3 regions of the Kitasatospora sp. NPDC097691 genome follow, and region 3 is predicted to be linked to each of the others. Evidence: riboswitches for the same ligand, from Rfam matches in the RefSeq annotation. Region 3 holds a riboswitch; each other region holds the start of a gene.
What was found. A riboswitch is a leader RNA that binds a small molecule or an ion and turns the genes downstream of it on or off. The one in region 3 is predicted to bind S-adenosylmethionine.
Positions count from the first base shown of each region.

Region 1: it holds a riboswitch for S-adenosylmethionine, as region 3 does, so the genes downstream of both, ABTY56_RS13705 (aminotransferase class V-fold PLP-dependent enzyme) here and ABTY56_RS22620 (IclR family transcriptional regulator) in region 3, are expected to answer to the same signal.
Region 2: it holds a riboswitch for S-adenosylmethionine, as region 3 does, so the genes downstream of both, thrC (threonine synthase) here and ABTY56_RS22620 (IclR family transcriptional regulator) in region 3, are expected to answer to the same signal.

Region 1 covers NZ_JBEORY010000015.1:63,482-69,073, reverse strand. The annotation lists gene ABTY56_RS13710 (Lrp/AsnC ligand binding domain-containing protein) at 1-23, shown strand, start outside; gene ABTY56_RS13705 (aminotransferase class V-fold PLP-dependent enzyme) at 38-1,405, opposite strand; SAM riboswitch class IV at 1,457-1,575, opposite strand; gene trpD (anthranilate phosphoribosyltransferase) at 1,685-2,758, opposite strand; gene ABTY56_RS13695 (response regulator) at 2,881-3,306, opposite strand; gene ctaE (aa3-type cytochrome oxidase subunit III) at 3,703-4,323, shown strand; gene qcrC (cytochrome bc1 complex diheme cytochrome c subunit) at 4,511-5,320, shown strand; gene qcrA (cytochrome bc1 complex Rieske iron-sulfur subunit) at 5,329-5,592, shown strand, end outside.
Region 2 covers NZ_JBEORY010000023.1:104,802-110,393, forward strand. The annotation lists gene ABTY56_RS18705 (cold-shock protein) at 1-36, opposite strand, end outside; gene ABTY56_RS18710 (MoaD/ThiS family protein) at 574-852, opposite strand; gene thrC (threonine synthase) at 927-2,207, opposite strand; SAM riboswitch class I at 2,224-2,359, opposite strand; gene ABTY56_RS18720 (glucosyl-3-phosphoglycerate synthase) at 2,506-3,534, shown strand; gene ABTY56_RS18725 (alpha,alpha-trehalose-phosphate synthase (UDP-forming)) at 3,573-5,057, shown strand; gene otsB (trehalose-phosphatase) at 5,044-5,592, opposite strand, start outside.
Region 3 covers NZ_JBEORY010000032.1:55,379-60,970, reverse strand. The annotation lists gene ABTY56_RS22635 (TetR family transcriptional regulator) at 1-435, opposite strand, end outside; gene ABTY56_RS22630 (DUF1304 domain-containing protein) at 432-794, opposite strand; gene ABTY56_RS22625 (hypothetical protein) at 1,139-1,582, opposite strand; gene ABTY56_RS22620 (IclR family transcriptional regulator) at 1,987-2,700, opposite strand; SAM riboswitch class I at 2,901-3,043, opposite strand; gene ABTY56_RS22615 (DUF7144 family membrane protein) at 3,195-3,623, opposite strand; gene ABTY56_RS22610 (sulfatase family protein) at 3,845-5,467, opposite strand; gene ABTY56_RS22605 (hypothetical protein) at 5,525-5,592, opposite strand, start outside.

The sequences.
Region 1 (5,592 bases), on a different contig from region 3:
TCGCCCTCGGCCTGGACGAGTAGCGGAGCGCCCGCGCTCAGCCCTCCCGACGCGTGTCCACGACGCAACGCCCGCCCTCGTTGCGGTAGTTCCACGCCGCGCCGTCCGTGACCAGCTCGCGGACGGCGGCGAGGAAGCGGTCGATGTGCTCGTCCGGAGTCCCGGCGCCGAAGCTGACCCGGATCGCGTTCAGGCTGCGCTCGCCCGGCAGCGAGGGGTCCGGAGCGCCACAGCTGGACTCGACGGCGGTGGCCTCGTCGTCCAGCAGGGTGCGCACCAGCGGGTGGGCGCAGAAGAGGCCGTCGCGGACCCCGATGCCGTACTCGGCGGACAGCGCGGCCGAGAAGTGCGAGCTGTTCCAGCCCCGGACGACGAAGGACAGCACGCCCACCCGGGCCGAGCCGGCGCCGAACAGGTTCAGCACCTTGACCTGCGGAACCTCCGCCAGCCCCGCGGTGAGCCGGTCGACCAACTGCCGCTCGCGGGCCTCCAGCGCGTCGAAGCCGGCCTCGCCCAGCGCACGGCAGGCCGAGGCGATCGCGTAGGCGCCGATGACGTTCGGCGAGCCGGCCTCGTGCCGGGCCGGTCCGGTCTGCCACTGCACGGCCACCGAGCCGTCCGCCTCCCGGGCCACCGTCCGGGTCGCCCCGCCGCCGGCCAGGTACGGCTCGGCCGCGTCCAGCCAGTCCGCCCGGCCGGCCAGCACCCCGGCGCCGAACGGCGCGTAGAGCTTGTGGCCGGAGAAGGCGATCCAGTCGACGTCCAGCTCGCGCACCGAGACCCGGTGGTGCGGGGCCAGCTGGGCGGCGTCCAGCACCACCCGGGCGCCGTGCCGGTGCGCCGTCCCGGTCAGCTCGGCGACCGGCCAGAGCTCGCCGGTCACGTTGGAGGCGCCGGTGACGCAGAGCAGCTTGGGGCCCTCTGGCGCCTCGGCGAGCGCGGTGTCCAGGGCGGCCACGGCCTCGGCCCGGGAGCGCGGCGCGCGCAGGTAGGTCACGTCCAGTCCGGCGTGCGCCCAGGGCAGCAGCGAGGCGTGGTGCTCGGTCTCGAAGGCGAACACCCGGGTGCCGGCCGGCACGGCGGCGGCCAGCAGGTTGAGCGAGTCGGTGGTGGCCCGGGTGAAGACCACCTGGTCGCCCTCGCGCAGGTCGAGGAACTCGGCGACGGTGCGGCGGCTCTGCTCGAAGAGGTCGGTGGACAGCTGCGAGAGATACCCGGCACCGCGGTGCACGCTGCCGTAGTACGGCGCGTAGGCGGCGACGTCGTCCCACACCCGCTGCAGCGCCGGCGCGCTGGCCGCGTAGTCGAGCGCCGCGTAGCCGACCTTCTCACCGCTGGCGAGCGGGACCCGGACGTCGGAGCCGAGCACGGCGAGCGGGGAGCAGATTTCGGTCGAAAGGGACATGAGGATGCACTCCTTCAAGGGCCTGGGACCCCGGGAGTGCCACTCGTCGGGTGTCCGCGCTTGTCGCACGGACGGTTTGCCGTGGCGACCCGGTCCTCACCCAGGGCACCCCGCCACGGACGGAGGGTTGCCGGACAGCAAGCTGGGGCTTGACGCTGTCACTCATGACCTGGCGCCGACTCTAGGGTCGGGTCCGGCGGGTGGTCAAACGGGCATCCACCATCCGGACAGCCGAGAAGCCCGCGCCGGTCGTTCCGGCACGGGCTCCCGACTACCGCTTCAGCTACGGCTGGTGGCCTCCGACCAACGCCGCAGCAGCTCCTGCGCGGTGCCCGAGTCGATGGCCTCCGCCGCCCGCGCCATGCCCGCCGCGAGCTGCTCCACCAGCGGCGCGTCGCCCAGGTCGAGCGCGACCAGCGCCGCCGCCGTGTTCAGCAGGACGGCGTCCCGCACCGGCCCGCGCTCCCCCGCCAGCAGACGGCGCGCAACCTCCGCGTTGTACGCCGGGTCCCCGCCGCGCAGCGACTCGATGCCGACCAGCTCGATGCCGACCTCCCGCGGGTCGAAGGAGGTCTCGGTGACCACCCCGTCGCGCACCACCCACACCCGCGAGGTGGTGGTGATGGTCAGCTCGTCCAGCCCGTCGTCGCCGCGGAAGACCAGCGCCGTCGAGCCGCGCCGGGCGAGCACCCCGGCGATCAGCCCGGCCAGCCGGGTGTCGAAGCAGCCGATGGCGTGGGAGGTGACCTTGGCCGGGTTGGTCAGCGGGCCGAGGATGTTGAAGGCGGTCGGCACCCCGAGGTCGCGCCGGGCGGTGGCGGCGTGCCGCATCGAGGGGTGGAACTTCGCCGCGAAACAGAAGGTGAGCCCGACCTCCTCGGCCACCTCGGCGACCCGCCGGGCGGAGAGGTCCAGCGCCACCCCGAGCTTCTCCAGCACGTCCGAGGACCCGCTGGAGGAGGAGGCGGCACGGTTGCCGTGCTTCACCACCTTGGCACCGGCCGCCGCCGCGACGATCGCCGACATCGTGGAGATGTTGACGGTCTTCGCCCGGTCGCCGCCGGTGCCGACGATGTCCACCGCCGGGCCGGCGATGTCCAGCGGCTCGGCGTGCGCGTACATCGCGTCCACCAGGCCGGTGACCTCGTCGACCGTCTCGCCCTTGAACCGCAGCGCGATCATGAAGCCGGCCACCTGGGCGGGGGAGGCCTCGCCGCTCATGATCCGGTCCATCGCCCACGCGGTGGAGGAGCGGTCGAGGTCCTCCCCCTTCAACAGCGCCGTCAGGAGATCCGGCCAGGAGCGGACCACCTGCGCGGGGTCGCTACCGCCGTTCGCAGGGTTCACGTTCACCATGGCTGACTCCAGCTGTCGTCTGTCCCCCCGCTCCGGGGGGCGTCCGTACGGATGGAGCCAGCCTATCGACCGGCGGGGCCCCCATGGCCCCGTCTTCTCTAGTACTGAGACGCCGCCGCTCAGCGGGCCGCCGGTGCCCGCTTGGCCACCCGCGCCCGCAGCAGGGTGGCGACCGCCTCGGCCAGCGCCACCGGGTCCACCGGGTGGGAGATCGCGGCGTCGGCCCGGCTCCAGGCGGCGAGCCAGGAGTCCTGCGGCCGGCCGATCAGCACCAGCACCGGCGGGCAGCCGTAGATCTCGTCCTTCAGCTGGCGCCCGAGCCCCAGCCCGCCGGCCGGGACCGCCTCGCCGTCCAGCACGCAGAGGTCCACGCCGCCCTTCTCCAGCGCCTTGAGCACCGCCGGGGTGGTCGCGCACTCCAGGTAGGACAGCTCCGGAAGATCCTCGGCGGGCCGACGGCCGAGCGCCGTCAGCACCTGCTCGCGGGTGTTGCGGTCGTCGCTGTAGACGAGGACGGTGAGCGTCTCATCGGTCGTGTACGCCATGGACCCTGCTCCCTCAAGTGTGATCCGGACCACGTTCGCCTGATCCGGATGCTACTCCCGATCACCCTCCGCCGAGTGCCCCTCGCGCACGTTCCTCCTCAAGCCGCCGCGCCCTGGTCTCACCCTCCTGGAGGACGGCCCGTCACCCGGACCCGCCCGGTCCACCCGTACGGCCGACCCCGGGCCCACTCCCCTACCTCCCGCGGCTGCTCCGACCGTGCAGCGACGCGCCGGGCAACGGGGTCGTAGAGTGCTCCGAGGAACCGTCAGAAAAGGGACACGCCGCTGCTCAGCCCCCGTCCGGCCACCATGTCGACCCCCAAGCGGGCATACCGCACGCACCGGACACTCCGAGGGACACCCCCCGGCGTGAAGACGGAATAAGGGACCGACATAATGTCCGTCGTGGCGACAGCAACAGCAGTAGAAACCGGGCACGCGCACGGATCGGTCAACCGGCCGAACATGGTCAGCGTCGGAACGATCGTCTGGCTCAGTTCCGAGTTGATGTTCTTCGCGGCCCTCTTCGCGATGTACTTCACGCTCCGCTCCGTGAAGGGAGCCGAGTTCTGGACCGAGAAGGCCCACGCCCTCAACGTGGCGTTCTCCTCGGTCAACACCACCGTCCTGGTGCTCTCCTCGCTCACCTGCCAGCTCGGCGTGTTCGCCGCCGAGCGCGGTGACGTGAAGAAGCTCCGCATGTGGTTCATCATCACGTTCGTCATGGGCGCGGTCTTCATCGGCGGCCAGGTCTACGAGTACACCGAGCTGGTCAAGAAGGATGGTCTGTCGCTGTCCTCCGACCCGTACGGCACGGTGTTCTACCTGACCACCGGCTTCCACGGCCTGCACGTGACGGGTGGTCTGATCGCCTTCCTGCTGGTCCTGGGACGGACGTACGCAGCCAAGCGCTTCACGCACGAGCAGGCCACCGCCGCGATCGTCGTGTCGTACTACTGGCACTTCGTCGACGTCGTGTGGATCGGCCTGTTCGCGACCATCTACCTGATCAAGTAACCAGCTGATCAGGTCGCTGGCCACCGGCTGCGGCCCCCGCCCTCACCGGCGACGGGCCGCTTCTGCCGGTGCCGACGCTCCCACCGACCGACCGCGCGCGCAGCCCTAGACAGGCAGCCTCGTGCCGGCCAGACCGGCCGCCGGGTGCACCCACCAGTCGACCAGATCCTGACACCGGGGTTATTCCGTGAAAAAGCTCTCCGCACGACGGCGCCACCCATTGGCGGCGCTGGTCGTCCTACTTCTCGCCCTGGCGGCAACCGGGGGGCTGTACGCCGCGTTCGCTCCCGCCGGCAAGGCGCAGGCCGACGTCGCCGCGCAGTCGCTCGCGATCGATGAGGGCAAGAAGCTCTTCGCCGTCGGTTGCTCCTCCTGCCACGGCCTGAACGGCCAGGGCAGCAGTGACGGTCCGAGCCTGGTCGGCGTCGGTTCCGCCGCCGTCGACTTCCAGGTCGGCACCGGTCGCATGCCGGCCCAGCAGCCCGGCGCCCAGGTGCCGCGCAAGAAGGCCATCTACACGCAGGCCGAGATCGACCAGCTCGCCGCCTACGTCGCCTCCCTCGGCCCCGGCCCGGTGATCCCGACGGAGGAGCAGTACACCTCGACCAACCCCGACGACATCTCCAAGGGTGGCGAGCTGTTCCGCACCAACTGCGCCCAGTGCCACAACTTCGCCGGCCAGGGTGGTGCCCTGACCAAGGGCAAGTACGCCCCGTCGCTGGAGGGCGTGGATCCCAAGCACATCTACGAGGCCATGCAGACCGGCCCGCAGAACATGCCGTCGTTCCCGGACACCACCATGCCCGAGGAGCAGAAGAAGCAGATCGTGGCCTTCGTCCGCCACACCACTAGCGACGAGCCCAACCCCGGCGGTCTCACGCTCGGCAGCCTCGGTCCGGTGACCGAGGGTCTGTTCGGCTGGATCTTCGGTCTTGGCACGCTCATCGCGGTCGCGATCTGGGTCGCCGCCCACACCACCAAGGCCAAGAAGTCATGAGCCACGACATGTCAGAAGAGAAGCTCCCGGAGTCCCACGGCTCCGCCGGCGAGGTGGCCGAGCACGGCAACCCGTTCGCCGACCCGGGCCTGCCCGCCCACGAGCCCCGCCGCACCGACATCGACGAGCAGGCGGCCCGGCGCGCCGAGCGCCAGGTCTCGCTGATGTTCGTGATCTCGATGATCGCCACCGTCGGCTTCATCGTCTCGTACGTGGCGATCGACCCGGACAAGATCGTCTACATCTTCCCGCTGGGCCACGTCAGCGCGATG
Region 2 (5,592 bases), on a different contig from region 3:
CTCCGCGTTGAACCACTTGACGGTGCCCTGAGCCATTCCGAACTCCCCTAGTGCTGTGCTGGCCCTTCACGCGCCCGCAGGTCGCGGGCCCGGGTTGGTTGACGGCCCGCCCGGGGACCCCCCCTGGGCGCAGCCGTGCACGCCGCAACCCTCCGCACGGAACGCCCAACGGCCTCCGGTGAGCGGGTGATTGCGCCGACCGCCGCTGAATGTATCCGGACCGAAGCCCTCTGCAACAGGGTCAACCGCCGGTAATTCCGCCTCGATATCAAGGGACAGGACGGGCCGAATCGGAAAAATCTCGGCATTCCACGCGGGGCATAGCGGACGAATTACCCAAATCCCCACGGTAATTCTGACATCGGCCTGACATGTTTCACGGGCCGGACCCACCGGCCGGACGCCCGCCGGCGGAACACCGCGGATGGCCGAGAGGGAACCCCTGTTCCCAACCGAGCGACACTCTACTCCGACTCGACTCGGAAATATTCCCGCCGGAATGCAACCGGCCGCCCGTACATACGGAGAGCGGAATTCCGTACGTACGGGCGGCCGAAAGGCGGGCGGAACGGCTCAGCAGCCGCCGGCCACCGCCGGAATGATCGAGACGCCGGCGCCGTCCTTGATCTCGGTCGCCAGGCCCTCGGCGAAGCGCACGTCGTCGTCGTTCACGTAGACGTTGACGAAACGGCGCAGCTTGCCGGTGTCGTCCAGGATGCGGGCGGAGATGCCCGCGTGGTTCTTCTCCAGGTCGGCGATGACCTCGGCCAGGGTGGCGCCCTCGGCGGTCACCTCGGCCGCGCCGCCGGTGTAGGTGCGCAGGATGGTGGGGATGCGGACGTTGGCGCTCATGGCTCTCCTTGCGGGGGTGGGGCCTGGTGGGGCAGTGGTTCGAGGCCGGCGGCGACCGGTTCGAGGCCGGTGGCTCAGGCGGACGCGAGGCCGGCGGCGCGGAACGAGTCCAGCGTCGGGCGGATGACGGCGCTCATCCCGGCGTCGGAGACGGCGTCCAGGGTCTTCAGGCCGTCGCCGGTGTTGATCGCGACGGTCTCCTTGGCCGGGTCCAGCTGCCCGGTCTCGACCAGCTTCTTCAGCACGCCCACGGTCACCCCGCCCGCGGTCTCGGCGAAGATGCCCTCGGTCCGCGCCAGCAGCCGGATCGCCGCGACGACCTCGGCGTCCGTGACGTCCTCCACCGCGCCGCCCGTGCGGCGGGCGATGTCCAGCACGTACGGGCCGTCGGCCGGGTTGCCGATCGCCAGCGACTTGGCGATGGTGTCCGGCTTGACCGGCTTGATCACGTCCCGGCCGGCCTTGAAGGCGGCCGACACCGGCGAGCAGCCCTCGGCCTGGGCGCCGAAGATCCGGTACGGCCGGTCCTCGACCAGGCCGAGCTTGATCAGCTCCTGCAGCCCCTTGTCGATCTTCGTCAGCTGGGAGCCCGAGGCGATCGGGATCACGATCTGCTCCGGCAGCCGCCAGCCGAGCTGCTCGCAGATCTCGTACGCCAGCGTCTTGGAGCCCTCGCCGTAGTACGGCCGCAGGTTGACGTTGACGAAGCCCCAGCCCTCGCCGGCCGGGTCGCCGATCAGCTCCGAGCAGAAGCGGTTCACGTCGTCGTAGTTGCCCTCGATGCCGACCAGCTCGCCGCCGTACACCCCGGCCATGACGACCTTGCCCTGCTCCAGGTCGTGCGGGATGAACACGCAGGACCGGAACCCGGCCCGGGCGGCCGCCGCGCCCACCGCACCGGCCAGGTTGCCGGTGGAGGAGCAGGACAGCGTCGTGTAGCCGAACGCCCGCGCCGCCTCGATGGCGCAGGCCACCACGCGGTCCTTGAAGGAGTGCGTCGGGTTCCCGGAGTCGTCCTTGATGTGCAGCCGGGCGGTGAAGCCGAGCTCCCGGCCCAGGTTGTCCGCCTTCACCAGCGGGGTCCAGCCCGGGTTCAGGTTGGGCTTGGACGCCACGTCGGCCGGCACCGGAAGCAGCGGCGCGTATCGCCAGATGGACGCCGGGCCGGCCTCGATCCGCTTGCGCAGCTCCTCGGCGCCCTCGCTGCCGAACTCGTAGGCGATCTCCAGCGGGCCGAAGCACTCCAGGCACGCGAAGCTGGGACCGAGCGGGAAGCGGGTGCCGCACTCCCGACAGGACAGGGCGGCGGCGGGGCCGAGGTCCACGGAAACCGGTGCGACGGTGTCGATAGCCATGATGGCGAGGCCTCTCTCCTCATCTTCCCCGCAGCGCGGTCGCGCCACAGGCCGGAATTGGCACCTGTCCCGCCGGGGCCTGTCGACGACAGCCGAGCGAGAAGGTTGCCGGGACGTCAACGGGCCGTTCCCTCAGTCCCTCTGGATGAGCTTGTGAAATTGTGGTGGTGCTCAACGGCGACCCCGGCGTGCAAAGGTCCGACCGCTGTACGAAGACTGTATCCGAAGGCGTCAATCCTGAACGGGACCGTCCGCCACGCGAGATGACGCGTCCCACCGACCCGCCGAGGAGACTTCCGTGCCCGCCGAACCGACTCCCGAGCTCCTCCCGCAGGCGGCGTCCTGGCTACGCCGCCGCTCCTGGAGCGCGGCCGACCGGCCGGTCGACACCCTCCTCGCGGCCAAGGAACGGACCGGCCGCACGATCAGCGTCGTCCTCCCCGCCCTGGACGAGGAGGCCACCGTCGGCGACATCGTCCGCACCGTCCGCCGCGAGCTGATGGAACGCCTCCCGCTCGTCGACGAACTCGTCGTGGTCGACTCCGGCTCCACCGACGCCACCGCCGCCGTCGCCGCCGAGGCCGGCGCCCGGGTGGAGCACCGCGACGCCATCCTGCCCCGGTTGCCCGCCGCCCCCGGCAAGGGCGAGGTGCTCTGGCGCTCGCTGCTGGTCACCCGCGGCGACATCGTCTGCTTCGTGGACGCCGACCTGCGCGCCTTCGACCCGGCCTTCGTCTCCGGCATCGTCGGCCCGCTGCTGACCGACGAGTCCATCCAGCTGGTCAAGGCCATGTACGACCGCCCCCTCGAAGTGGCACTGAGCGGTTCCGCCGCGGGGGACCGCGCCGCCGTCCTCCCGGCCGGCGGCGGCCGGGTCACCGAACTCGTCGCCCGCCCCCTCCTCAACCTCCACTGGCCGGAACTCGCCGGCTTCGTCCAGCCCCTCGGCGGCGAGTACGCGGCCCGCCGCTCACTGCTCGAACGACTGCCCTTCCCGACCGGCTACGGCGTCGAACTCGGCCTGCTGGTGGACGCGTTGGAGCTGGTCGGCCTGGACGCCCTGGCCCAGGTGGACGTCGGCGTCCGGCACCACCGCCACCAGGACGGCCAGGCCCTCGGCCGGATGGCCGCCACCATCTACCGCACCGCGCTCGAACGCCTCGACCGCGCCCACCGGCTCAAGGCCTCCGCCGACCTGGTCCGCCCGGAACTCACCCAGTTCGCCCGCGACCCGGAGACCCGCGCCTTCCTCGCCCACACCCACCCGGTGACCGCCCTGGAACGCCCCCCGATGCACACGATCCCCGAATACGCCACCCGGCACTGACGGGTTTGCCACCCCGGGCCCCCGGCAACATGCCAACCATGGGCGATCTCACGACCGAACGTTCGAGTGCGACCGGCACCGCCCCCGTCCTGGTGGCCTCCAACCGGGGACCGGTGTCGTTCAGCACCGCCGACGACGGCACGCTGACCCTGCGGCGCGGTGGCGGGGGTCTGGTCTCCGGCCTCTCCGCCATCGACGACCCGAACGCCGTCTGGGTCTGCGCGGCCCTCGGCGCCGCGGACCGCAGAGCCGCCGCGGAAGCCCCCGACGGCCGCCTCGACCTGGCCGGCCACGACGTCGGCGGGCAGGCCGTCCGCATGCTGGACATCGACCCCGAGACCTTCGCCCGCGCCTACAACGGCGTCGCCAACTCCACCCTCTGGTTCGTCCACCACCTGCTCTACGCGACCCCCACCGCGCCCGCCTTCGACGCCGACTTCCGCACCGAATGGGCCGCCTACCGGGCCTACAACGCCGCCTTCGCCGAGGCGCTGGCCGCCGAAGCCGCCCCGAACGCCGCCGTCCTCGTCCAGGACTACCACCTGTCCCTGGCCCCGGCCCTGCTCCGAGCCGCCCGCCCCGACCTGCGGATCGGCCACTTCTCGCACACCCCCTGGGCCCCGCCCGAGTACTTCCGGATGCTCCCCGACGACGTCGCCCGCGCCGTCCTCACCGGCATCCTGGGCGCCGACCGGGCCGGCTTCCTCACCGAACGCTGGGCCCGCGCCTTCGCCGCCTGCTGCGCCGACCTGCTCGGCGCCGACGTCGACCACGAGGCACTCACCGTCACCCTCGACGGCCGCACCACCAGCCTCGGCGTCCACGCCCTCGGCGCCGACGCCGACTTCCTGCGCGAACGCTCCCACCGCCCCGACGTCGACGAACGCCTCGCCGCCCTGCGCGAGGCCGTCGGCGACCGCCGCACCATCGTCCGGGTCGACCGCACCGAGCTGAGCAAGAACATCGTCCGCGGCCTGCTGGCCTACCGGCACCTGCTCCGCACCCGCCCCGAGTGGCACGACCGGGTGGTCCACATCGCGTTCGCCTACCCGTCCCGGACCGACCTGGCCGAGTACCGCAGCTACACGGCGCAGGTCCGCGAACTCGCCGACGCCATCACCAGCGAGTTCGCCACCCCGAGCTGGCAGCCCCTGATCCTGCACGTCAACGACGACTTCCCGCGCTCCCTCGCCGCCTACCGCCTGGCCGACGTCGCCCTGGTGAACCCCATCCGGGACGGCATGAACCTGGTGGCCAAGGAGGTCCCGGTCGTCTCCGACCGCGGCTGCGCCCTGGTCCTCTCCCGGGAGGCCGGCGCCCACGCGGAACTCGCCGACGACGCCCTGACGGTCAACCCCTACGACGTCATCGCCACCGCCGACGCCCTGCACACCGCCCTCACCATGCCCGAGGAGGAACGCGCCGGCCGCACCAAGCGCCTCGCGGCGGCGGCCACCGCCCTCCCCCCGCAGCAGTGGTTCCTCGACCAGCTCAACGCGCTGGCCCCGCTCAACTCCCGGTAAGGGCCTCCCCCAACGCCGCCAACAGCTCCACCACCCCGGCCGGCCCCGCGACCACCAGGTCCGCGCGGTCGGCCAACTCCTTCACCGGCGCGTCCCCGACCGCCGCGCTGCACACCAGCAGCCCGGCCACACCGTCACCCCGCAGCTCCTCCACCGCCGCGAACGCCGCCACGTCCCCCAGGTCGTCCCCCGCGTACAGCACCGACCGGGCGTCCCGCTCCCGCAGGAACCCGGCCAGCGCCGCGCCCTTGTCCACCCCCGGCGGACGCAGCTCCAGCACCAGCCGCCCGGGCTCCACCACCAGCCCGTACGCGGCGGCCAACTCGCCCACCGGCGCCCGCAGCAGCTCCAGGGCCTCCTCCGGCGCCGCCGTACGCCGCGTGTGCACCGCCACCGAGCGCCCCTTGTCCTCCACCCACACCCCCTCGGGTGCCCCCACCCGCGCCAACACCGGCGGCAGGTCCTCCCGCGCCCCGGCCACCCCCGGGTGCACCTCCGGCGCCGTCACCTCCCCGTCCTCCCAGCGCTCGGCCCC
Region 3 (5,592 bases):
GGCGGCCACCAGGTCGGGCTCCGGAGCGCCCGCGAGGGCCCGCTCGTTGCGGCTGCGCTCCCGCAGGTCGCGGGTGAGCACCAGGCCGAGCGGTCCGCCGCCGCCCGGGGTCAGCAGCTCCCGGTAGAGCGCGGCATGCGGCACCAGTTCGGCGAAGAACCCGGTCAGCGCGGGCGGCGGCACCGCCGGGTCCGGCACGCCGCGCCAGGCGTGCAGGGCGTCGACGGCCGCACGGACCACGTCGGCGCAGGCGTCCACCGCGAGCGCGTCGAGGTCGGCGTAGTGGACGTAGAAGGTGGCCCGGCCGACTCCGGCCCGGCGCACCAGCGCGGCCACGTTGACCTCCGCCAGCGGGCGTTCGGCGCACTCCTCCAGCAGCGCCCGGCGCAGCCTGGCCCGGGTGCGCTCCGCCCGGGGATCCTGGGCGGCGCTCATCCGGCGAGCAGCACGGCGCCGAGCGCGAGCGCCCCGGGCAGCGCCTGGGCGGCCAGGATGCGACGGTTCGCGGTGGCGCCGCCGTACAGGCCGGCCACGACCACGCAGACCAGGAAGAAGAGCTGCGCCTGGCGGCCGACCTCGCCGCCGGCCGCCAGGCCCCAGACCAGCCCGGCGGCGAGGAAGCCGTTGTAGAGCCCCTGGTTGGCGGCGAGCGGCGCGGTGGTGCGGGCGAGCGCGGCGTCGAAGCCGGAGAGCTTGCGCCCCGGCCCCCGCTCCCACAGGAACATCTCCAGCACCAGGAAGTACCCGTGCAGAACGGCCACCAGGGCGACCAGGACATCGGCGGTCACGCGCATCGTCGGCTCCCGAGTTTCGTTCGAACTTCATGGACAGGTGTCCAGAATACCTGGACAGGTGTCCATGAAGTCCAGTCGGTGTCGGAGCCCGGCCCCCGCAGGCCACGCACCGCGCTGCCTTGCCGTCAGTCGCCCATCGGCCACGGCTCCGTCCTTCGCTCCGGTACAACGGAATCGGCGGGCAGCCGCGGGGACGGTGGGTGGTGAGCCCCGGTGCCTCGCCCTGACGGGAAGACCGTCCCAGCCGCCGACGACGTCCGCCCACGGCCCGATCGGGTCGCGCGTCGATGGTCGTTGGCGCCCGTCGGGTCCCGTCGAACCCGCTGCCCCGGTGCCCCGGTGCCTCAGGACCGGGCCGCGAGTACGGCGGTGAGCCGCTGGACGCCGTCCTCGCCGAAACGCCGCACCAGGACGGCGATCCAGCCGGCCAGTTCCACCCGCTCGCGCTCGGACCAGGTCGGGGCCGAGGGGTGCTCGTCGACCACCAGGGTGCGGGCCAGCAGCAGGTGGTCGGCGCCGGGGACCGGCCAGGCCCGGCCCTGCCGTCCGTGCAAGGCCATCCGCCGGGCCACGGCGATGACCTCCCGGGCGGCGGCCGGGGGGACGCTCCACCCGGTCGGGACGGCCCCGGCGGGCCGCTCGGCGCCGGTGGCCGGGGCGGGCGCCGGTTCGGCGGCCTCACCGGCCAGCCAGGCGGCGATCAGCCGACGCGCCGTCGCCTCGTCGCCCGGCCCGCTCCCGGCCTGCCCGGTGCCGCCCTGTCCGTTCCCGTCCCGCCCGCCCGTCATGACCGTCAGTCTGTCACCATCGCGGTCCGCCGCCGTGGTTCTCATCGGAGCCCACCTCACCCATCTGCCGGCCCTGGACACGAGCCGCTCGCCCGCCTGTCGTGTTGTTGAACGGACGACGTGCTCGCGATTGTTCACCTGGGCGGCACTTTGCCGGAGGAAACGTCGCCGGGCCTCGGGCGGGCCCCGCCGCGCCCCGGATCGGGCCGTCAGCCGGCGGCGCGCCCCGTCCGGCGGCGGCCGGGGCGGCCGGGGCGGCAGGAGCAGGCTGAGCTCGGTGAGCTCGGCGATGTCGAGCCGACTGAGGCGGCCGGCCTGACGGGTGATCGTGCCTCCAGGGTCTGCCGGACGGCCGCCCGCCGCCGGCCCGGGCAGGGGGCGGGCAGCGCGGGCCGGTGGACCGGTCAGGAGTGGCGCAGGGCTTCGGTGAGACGGTGGGCCGCCTCGACGACGGCCTGGGAGAGGTGGGCGCCGGGGTGCCGGGTGAGCCGCTCGATCGGGCCGGAGACCGACACGGCGGCCACCACCCGGTTGGAGGGGCCGCGGACGGGCGCGGACACGGAGGCGACCCCGAGTTCGCGTTCGCCGATGGACTGGGCCCAGCCGCGCCGCCGGACGCCGCTGAGCGCGGTGGCCGTGAAGCGGGCGCCCTGCAGCCCGCGGTGGAGCCGCTCGGGCTCCTCCCAGGCGAGCAGGACCTGGGCGGCCGAGCCGACCTTCATCGGGAGGGTGACCCCGACCGGCACGGTGTCGCGCAGGCCGGAGAGCCGCTCGGCGGCGGCCACGCAGATCCGGATCTCGCCCTGGCGGCGGTAGAGCTGGGCGCTCTCGCCCGTCACGTCGCGCAGGTGGGCGAGGACGGAGCCGGCCGCGGCCAGCAGTCGGTCCTCCCCGGCGGCCGCCGAGAGCTCGGTGAGCCGGGGGCCGAGGATGAACCGGCCCTGCATGTCCCGGGTGACCAGGCGGTGGTGTTCGAGTGCGACGGCGAGCCGGTGGGCGGTGGGCCGGGCCAGGCCGGTGGCGGTGACGAGTCCGGCCAGGGTGGCGGGGCCGGCCTCCAGGGTGCCGAGGATCGAGGTGACCTTGTCGAGCACGCCGACGCCGCTCGTGTTGTCCATGGATGGGTACTCCGTCTCGAATCCCGTGAGCGGCGGGTGGGCTTCGCTCACGGAGGCTCCCGGACGGGGAGCCGGGGGGGTGGTCAGCGAGGACGGGCCGGAGAAGTCGGCCGATTGCCTGCGCCGGGCACGAGACGGGTACGCGAAAGGGCCGGGGCGGGAAGCGCCCGGGCGAAGGACAGCACTGAAAGCACCGTGTCTCCTCATCTTTCCCGCGCCACAGTGGCGACAGGCCGGAGTTGGCACTGCTCCCGGACGGCACGGCGCGTACTTCGGACGCCGGGTCGAACGGGGAGTTGCCGGGGCTTCGTAGGGCCGGTCCCTCCACCCCTCTGGATGATTCGCGAGGAACGATACAAGATGCCCCGGGCCGCCCGCCAAGCCTCCCCCCTCCTCTCCCCCGGCCGGACGCGGTCCGGACGCGGTCCGGGCCGGCCACGCGGTCGTGGCCGGCCCGGGGGGGCGTTCCTACGGGCCGTCGGCCCGTCGGGTGGTCAGGTCGCCTTCTTCGTCGTGCCTACGCACAGCGCCCAGATGACGAAGGCGTCGACCGCGATCAGGACGATCGCCCAGAGCGGGTAGTAGGGCAGCCACAGGAAGTTGGCGATCATGCTGAGCACGGCGACGGCGACACCGACGACACGGGCCCAGCCCGAGCCGTTGAAGAGCGCCACGCCGGCCAGCACGAGGACGACGCCGATGACGACGTGGATCCAGCCCCACCCCGCGGTGTTCATCGAGTAGACGTAGTGGCGGGTGACGACGATCAGGCTGTCCTTGGTGATCGCGGCGATCCCCTGGAACACCGCCATGATGCCGCCGGCGATCATCATGACCCCGGCGAAGATGGTCCACCCGGTCGCGAAGGGGCGGGGTTCGGGGGCATAGGTGCTGGGGCCGGCCCCGGCAACACTGCTGGTCATGACATTGACTCCTTCGGTGGCAACCGCCGCCCGGGCAGCGGGAGGCGGGAGGGGCGGGCAGCCGGGCGCAGGGGCCCGGCGGCTCGCATGACGACCGCCTGGAAGGGAACAGAGGTCCTACGTTCACGGTAGGGCCGGACCTCCGTCCTGTCGTGGGCGGTGCGGGACGCGGTCACGGACCGTGACGCCGCGTCCGTGAGGACCACGGGGGCGGCCACGGGTCACCCGCCGGCCGCGGCGCCGACGGGCGCGAGCCGGTCGGTGTCGCCGTGCCAGGTGGGCCAGCCGAGCAGCCGGGGACGTTCGGTGACCCATGCGCGCGTATCCGCGCCGACCTCCGCGGTGATGAGTTCCTCCAGCCGGGCGCTGTACCCGGCGACGAGGTCGCGGTGGGCCGGATCGGCCGCGAGGTTGCGCACCTCGCCGGGGTCCTCCACCCGGTCGTAGAGCACCACGTCGTTCTGCGCGTACAGCGCCTCGGGGCTGGTGGGGCGGTTGGGCCTGAGCGGGGAGAAGTACCGACCGAAGCTGTACCGCCGGTCGAGGTAACCGCGCAGGAAGCCGCGCTTGTCCCAGTCCGGGCGCAGTTCCCCCGACTGGATGCGCTGCTGGGCCTGCGGGTCGGCGAACTCGAACCAGAACCCGGCGTCCAGGGCGGTGATCGACTCGACGGCGGTGAGCACGCCCTCGCGGACCTCCCCGCCCTCCAGCACCGGTGCCAGGGAGTGGCCGTGCAGGGCGTGGAAGCGGGTGCTGGTCGCCGTCCGGTCCACGCCCGCGAACTCCAGCAGGGTGGGCGCGATGTCGACCGCGGAGGCGAGCGCGTCGGTGCGGCCGCCGCCGGGCGCGTCCGGGTGGCACAGCACGAACGGGACGTGGAAGTTCTCGTCGTAGAGCAGGTTCCCCTTCTGGCGCAGGCCGTGGGATCCCGCCATCTCCCCGTGGTCGGAGGTGAAGACGACCACGGTCCGGTCGGCCTGTCCGGAGGCCTCCAACGCGTCGAGCACGAGGTCGATGCTGCGGTCGACGTCCCGGATGGCGTTGAGGTAGAAGTTCAGGCCGTCGTACCAGTGCCGGTCGTCGGCCACCGGGCCGAACACCGTGTCGAGCATGCGCGCGAACTCCGCCACCGCCGGCGCCGCGCCGGACAGGTCGTCGTGCAGGCTGGCGGGCAGGTCGAAGTCCCACCGGCGGCGGTAGAGCGGGACGTCGGCGGCGCCGCGCGCCAGCACGGCGTGCGCGAGGCCGAAGGGCAGCCGCACCTGGGGCTTCCCGCCGTAGTCGAAGCTCATGATGTCGTGCGGGTTCACGAAGTTGACGGCCATGAACCAGGGCTGGTCGTCCGCCACCGCCGGGGCGCGGTTGCGCAGCCACTTGACGGCCTGGCCGGCGATCACGGGGTCGATCTTGAGCCCGGCCCAGACGCCGCCGTCGATGTCGCCCCAGTCGTTGAACTCGCTGAACCCGTACGGCTCCAGGGCGTCGGTGGTCGGTCCGGGGTTCTGCGGGGTGACGTAGGCGTTCGACAGGTGCCACTTGCCCTGGTAGGTGCAGTAGTAGCCGGCCTGGCGCAGCATCGTGCCGAGGGTGCCCAACGCCGGGTCCAGCGGGCGGATGTAGGGCATGTTGTCGTTGTCGTAGATCTCGGTGAGCGGCAGGTGCTGTCCGGTGTAGATCACGGACCGCGCGGAGCTGCACATGGCCGAGGCGGTGTAGTACCGCTCGAAGGTGGTGCCGCGCTCGGCGAGGCGCTCCCGGGCGGGGAGCGTGAAGCCCGCCGGGCGGGGGATCGCGGCCCGTTCCTCGTCGGTGACGATCAGCAGGATGTTCGGACGGCTGGTCATGGCCACCTGCGCTGTGTGCGGAGGACGGTCGGGGAAGTCCGCGTCGCGCGGACGGGGTCACTCATCGGTACCGCTCCCGGCGGCGGCCCGTCCGGCGTCGGCCCGTCCGTCGCCGGCCCGTCCGG